Regions from separate parts of the Ferdinandcohnia sp. SAFN-114 genome, predicted to be linked through region 1. Evidence: riboswitches for the same ligand, from Rfam matches in the RefSeq annotation. Region 1 holds a riboswitch; the other holds the start of a gene.
The links. Region 1 has a riboswitch for S-adenosylmethionine ahead of ACR65M_RS07090 (Fur-regulated basic protein FbpA). Riboswitches for the same ligand answer to the same signal wherever they lie in the genome.
Positions count from the first base shown of each region.

Region 2: it holds a riboswitch for S-adenosylmethionine, as region 1 does, so the genes downstream of both, ACR65M_RS26365 (aliphatic sulfonate ABC transporter substrate-binding protein) here and ACR65M_RS07090 (Fur-regulated basic protein FbpA) in region 1, are expected to answer to the same signal.

Region 1 is NZ_JBPFDQ010000015.1:55,935-59,090, reverse strand. Features, by position in the region: gene ACR65M_RS07100 (Rrf2 family transcriptional regulator) at 1-243, opposite strand, end outside; gene ACR65M_RS07095 (NAD(P)-dependent oxidoreductase) at 385-1,020, shown strand; SAM riboswitch class I at 1,432-1,535, shown strand; gene ACR65M_RS07090 (Fur-regulated basic protein FbpA) at 1,619-1,816, shown strand; gene ACR65M_RS07085 (SDR family oxidoreductase) at 1,912-2,670, opposite strand; gene ACR65M_RS07080 (TetR/AcrR family transcriptional regulator) at 2,859-3,156, shown strand, end outside.
Region 2 is NZ_JBPFDQ010000159.1:751-3,906, forward strand. Features, by position in the region: gene ACR65M_RS26360 (ABC transporter permease) at 1-266, opposite strand, end outside; gene ACR65M_RS26365 (aliphatic sulfonate ABC transporter substrate-binding protein) at 317-1,312, opposite strand; SAM riboswitch class I at 1,430-1,539, opposite strand; gene ACR65M_RS26370 (Crp/Fnr family transcriptional regulator) at 1,890-2,393, shown strand; gene ACR65M_RS26375 (hypothetical protein) at 2,441-2,599, opposite strand; gene ACR65M_RS26380 (aldo/keto reductase) at 2,707-3,156, shown strand, end outside.

The DNA.
Region 1 (3,156 bases):
AACTGCCTTATAGACATCTAGCATTGTAATCTCTGTTGATTTTCTTGCGAGTTTTGCACCTGCAACTCCCGGGTGTACTTCAATTAAGTTTGCTTTTTTAAGCATTCCCATAATTTTTCTAATAACTACTGGATTTGTATTTACACTTGATGCTAAAAATCCTGATGAACATTCCCCCTCTTTCGATAACTTTATGAGGGAAAGTATATGAATTCCAACAGAAAATCTACTACTGATGGACATCGCTGTCACCTTTCTTTCATTCCTAATCGTACGTTTATTATACCTAAAAGTTGAATGTATTGACATTAACTATACATGTAACTATAATCATTACATGTAATCAATATAATTACAAGCTAAACCACATAGGAGGTAACTATAATGAAAATTGGAATTATTGGTGCAAATGGTAAAGCAGGAAGCCTAATTTTAAAAGAAGCAGTTAAAAGAGGACATGAAGTTAAAGCAATCGTTAGGGATGCATCTAAAATACAGAACAATCAAGTATCTGTTTTAGAAAAAAATATTTTTGAATTAATAAAAGCTGATGTTGAGGATCTCGATGTAGTAGTTAATGCTTTTGGTGCGCCACTTGGAGAAGAACAAGCCCACGTAGATGCCGGCCATGCATTAATTGAGGCTGTTAAAGGAACAGATACAAGAATCATAGTTGTTGGTGGTGCAGGAAGTCTTTATGTTGATGAGGCAAAAACCCTTCAACTCATCGACACACCAGAGTTTCCAGACTTTGTAAAACCAACAGCCAATGGTCAAGCACGAAATCTTCAAGAACTTAAAGAAACAGCAGATATCACTTGGACATTTATCAGTCCATCTGCAGTATTTGATTCAGAGGGAAAAAGAACTGGTACTTATCAAACTGGTAAAGACAATTTACTCGTTAACTCAAAAGGCGAAAGCTACATTAGCTACGCTGACTTTGCCATCGCAGTAATTGACGAAATCGAAAACCCCAAACACCTTAACCAAAGATTTACAGTCGTCGGCGAAGCTTAATGGGACACAGGGACAGGTTCCTTGTCCCAGAACAGGACAATGCGGTACCTCCTGTTAATTATCCCCACAGTCATACGGAAGTCTATTTCATCCTATGCCTTTTATTCTATTATTTTAAGAGGCAAACATATGAAAAACAAAGTATTTCCTGCAGAAATCGAAGTCATTTCTACAGAGGACCCTTTTGGTTTCATCTTAAAATCAAATTTGGAATTGAGAGACAGGTTGATTAACCCCTTGGGTTATGAATCTTGTCTCTTTTTTATGCCCCCTTTTCGCGTCCTTATTTTTTACGAAATCATTACATTTTGCAAAATTTCATAAATACAAGTAGACACATCGGAATAATATGGTTAAACTATAAATAACATCCATTACGTCTAGGGTGTTTCATTTGTACAAACTTATAAAAACTTATCAAGAGAGGTGGAGGGGCTGGCCCTGTGAAACCTCAGCAACAGATTCGTTGAATACTGTGCTAAATCCTGCAAGCTAACAAGCTTGAAAGATAAGTGAGGTTACCCTAATCATAAAAAAGCCTCTTCTTATCTTGTTATTGGGTCTTTTGAAAGCCAATTACGAAAGGAGAGAGATGATTATGGCTATATTAAAAGAAACTGTTGAGAAACGTAAAAATGAGATCATTCGGAAACTAATTGCGTGTAACATGTATAAAAAAGATGGAAAACATCTATTTGAATTATCCCTGCCCGAATTAGAACATGAGTACTTTAAAATTCAATCTAAAGGACATCCACATACTGGTTACGGATCAATACGTTGGAAAAACTTTTAAAAGTCTTTCCTTGAAGGAACAAAACTTGTTTCAAATTAGAATAAAATATGCCAAAAAGCTTGGATCACCATATGTGACCCAAGCTTTTTCATTTCCTAATATGCTGTCCAACCCGCATCCCCGGTGATGACTGTTCCGTTGACAAAACTTGCGTCATCTGATGCAAGGAATAGTGCAATACTTGCGATTTCTTCCGGTTTACCTGTACGTGGATTGATAGCCAATCCTGGCATAATACGGCCCATTCCAAAATCACTTCTGCCAGTCATCGAAGCACTGATATTAGTTTCAACACCGCCTGGTGCAATCGCGTTACAACGAATCCCACTTTGAGCATACATGAAACCGGTGTTTTTCGTGAATCCAACTACCGCATGTTTAGAGGCGGTATAAGCAGCACCAGCTCTTGCCCCTTGAAGTCCGCCTGCAGATGCTACGTTGATAATAACCCCAGCCTTTTTCTCTAAAAAGATTGGCAGTACTTTACGGGTTGCGCGCATTACACTCGTTGTATTTACCGCAAAAATTCTTTCCCATTTCTCGTCTTCAATTTCTCCAGCTGGTTCAAAGTTGTCCATAATTCCTGCATTATTTACTAAAATATCTACTGTTCCATACTTCGTTACAGCAGAATTAATTAAGTGTTGAATATCTTCTTCTTTTGCAACATTGGTCATAACAGCGATAGCTTCTCCGCCATTTATCTTGATTTCATCAACAGTTGCATTAGCAGCTTCAATATTAATATCTGAAACGACTACTTTTGCACCTTCATTTGCGTACAGAATTGCAATTGATTTTCCCATACCAGAAGCGGCACCTGTAACAACTGCTACTTTTTTCTCTAGCCTCATGTTCATTCCTCCAATTATGATAGAATGCATTTTAATAAACAGTTGTACGTTAATCAACAACTATCTATAGTATAATAAGAAGAATAATACGCTTACAATCAGCAAAACCATGATTAAGTGTTTACTAATAAACAAATATATATGAATTTGTCTAGTATTTTTGTTTTATCAAACATGGGAGGATGTTTATGTCTAGTAATAATGACTATCTTGACCGCCGAATTGTAAAGTCAAAGCGAGCAATGAAAGATGCATTACTATCCTTAATGAATGAAAAAGACTTAAAGAAGATTTCGATATCAGATATTGTACGGGTTGCGGACCTAAATCGTGGTACATTTTATAAGCATTTTCAATATAAAGAAGATATTCTACATGAGATTATGGATGAAGTCATCACTGACTTGATTGAATCTTATCGGGAACCCTATAAAGGTGTTGAAGTATTGGAAATTAAAAAACTATCTACGTCCGCGGTAAAAATAT
Region 2 (3,156 bases), on a different contig from region 1:
AAAAAGATGCGATATAACGTAATCCCAATATGGCTCCACAGACTTCCATCTCCAGCAAATTCAATTATTTTCGCAAGGATAACCGTTGGTGCCGGCATAAGATGACCTTCAAGGACACCAATGTGGCTTAAATATTGCCAAACCACGATTAAAATAGCCGGGATGATACTCCCAAGTAGAACTACTTTTAGACTTCCTGATAATACAAACTCACGCTTCGATTTCACCTTAATTTGTCTAGTCAACGCTCCGCCTTTTGTGCTCATTTTACCGTCTCCTATCACGAGGAAGTGCCGTTTTTAAAGAGGCACAATCCCTATTGTTTAATTACGTTTTCCGCAAACGTAGGATTAATCAATTCCTGAACTAGTTGATCCAATTTAACATCTTTTCCGATGATTTCCTGCGCTTGAAGCACCTTACCTGCTTCGGTTAATGCCTCAATTTGTATTTCACCAGGAACAGGATTAGAAAAATCATTTCGTTCATTTAATTGTTTATTAGCAACTTCAATATCAATATTTGCGGACTTTGCCAAAATTTCCGCTGTTTCCTCTGGATTTTCTAAAACCCATTTACGAGCCTTTTCGTAGACCTCAATGACTTTTTCTACGTACTTGGGATATTTCTCCGCAAACTCAGAACGCACATTTAAGGTTCCATACGTATTAAAATCTGCATTGCGGTAAAAAAGGTTCGCATCCGTTTCTAATTCAACTCTTGCCATATGAGGATCTAACCCCGACCATGCATCCACTTGACCAGAAGATAACGCGGCCGCTCCATCTCCATGCTGGAGGTTAACGATTTCAACATCTGATGGACTTAACCCTTCCTCATTAAGGGCGCGTAATAGGAAAATATATGGATCTGTCCCGATAGTTGCAGCAACCTTTTTCCCTTTTAAATCGCTTATACTTTGAATCTTTGAATCTTTATTTGCGACCAACGCAGTCCACTCTGGCTTTGAGTAAATATACACCGATTCAATTGGAGCTCCCTTTGCTTTTGCCATTAGAGCAGCTGCCCCTGCAGATGAACTGAAATCCGCACTTCCACTATTTAAAAATTCCAATGCTTTATTACTTCCTTGACTTAGAACAAATTCAACCTTAATTCCCTCTTCTTTGAATGCTTCTTCAGCCCACCCAAACTCTTTTAACACAAGACTCGTAGGCGAATAAAAAGCATAATCTAATGTGATTTTTTTAGGTTTTTCACTTCCTTGGCTCGCTTTACTTGTGCTATTCGAACAACCTGCAATTCCAATCAACAGTAATACAGCAATAAAAATAACGCTTATTTTCTTCATGTCTGTACCTCCAGTATTTTTATAGGAAAACTAGGAATAGTACTAATACAACTTCTAACTTGCATATCCTAACGATGAAAAAAGCCCCCTTCTAGTAAGAAGAGGGCTTTTTTCCTCCTCTTATCTTTCAGGTAATTTTACCTGATGGAATTAGCACCTTTTCAAGAATAATCTTGAAGGTTGCCGGGTTTCGTAGGGCCATGTCCCTCCACCGCTCTGGATAAGAGTCCTTTATTAAATTAATACGTTCTAGTTTTACTTTATAAATGGATTATAGAGTGTAAAATACCCAAAGTCAAACACTTTTTGAAAAATTTTCCCTTATTAAAATTTTCGGTGATTATAATCATTCCCTATACAAAACGTTAAATTTGAGACTATAAATACAATCAAAAAACATTTGTGTCATATTTGTGAAGCCCATTGCTTTAATTGAAAATCCATTGTATATTAAGAGTGTAGAAAGTTAGTGAAAAACTTCACAAACTAACTACCCAAGCTGGCAGCTAAAACGATCATATTTTTTTATAACAACTTGTGAATAGTTTCACAATATTAAATAAAAGGGGAGATTAAGATGAGAACATTCTTAAAAGGACCTAAAATGGCAGTTATTTGGACAGTATTACGTGTATGGTTAGGTATTCAATGGCTAGAAGCTGGTTTTCATAAATTGACTGGAGGATTTGACGCAGGCGGATTCCTCCAAGGAGCACTTGCAAAGGCTGGTGGCGAACACCCAGCAGTAGCAGGTTGGTATGCAACATTCCTAGAAGGCTTTGCCGTTCCAAACGTTGATATAATTAACGTACTCATTCCATGGGGAGAAGTTCTAGTTGGACTTGGATTAATCTTAGGTGCTGCAACAATCCCAGCATTAATTGCAGGGGCATTCATGAACCTAAACTTCTTACTTGCTGGAACAGTTAGCACAAACCCAGTACTTTACACATTAGCAGTTATTCTCTTATTTGCAGGCGCTGCAACATACTACTACGGTGTAGATAGATTTGCAGTACCATTCTTAACAAAACGAATTCATACGAAAAAAGATACTAAAACAGCAACAACCACTGCATAACTAAAAAAAGGAGTTCTACCCGATTTTGGGAGAACTCCTTTTATATTCTACTCATCATCAATCTCGCCGTCACCGATTTCATCTTCCTCTTCAATTTCTTCAATTTCCTCGCCTTCCTCAGGTCTTTCGTCATCCCCACAACCCGCTAAGAAAAACATCGGAAATGCTAATAATAACAGCATGAATAAGCGTTTTATTTGGTTCATTACTTAACCTCCTTTTATCTATACTTTCCAATCAATAGCGAAATATGTAAACTAGAAATGGGTAACAGTAATAATATTCCTATATTAAAACTTGGAGGTTTAACACAATGCGAAAAATAAAACTCGGCACTAGTTCACTAGAGGTTCCTGTTATAGCAGTAGGGTGTATGAGAATCAACTCATTAGAAAAGCCTGAGGCGGAAGCGTTTGTACAAACGGCATTAGAAAACGGAGCAAACTTTTTTGACCATGCCGATATTTACGGAAGTGGCACTTGTGAAGAAATCTTTGCAGATGCAATACATATGAACGATGACGTGAGGGAGAAAATCATTCTTCAATCCAAATGTGGCATTCGAAAAGGAATGTTTGACTTTTCAAAAGAACATATACTTAATTCCGTAGATGGAATCTTAAAACGTCTTAAAACGGACTATCTTGATGTTTTACTTTTACATCGTCCAGATGCCCTTGTTGAGCCTGAAGAGGTTGCAGAGGCATTTGATGTGTTGGAATCATCAGGGAAGGTTCGTCATTTTGGAGTCTCTAACCAAAAG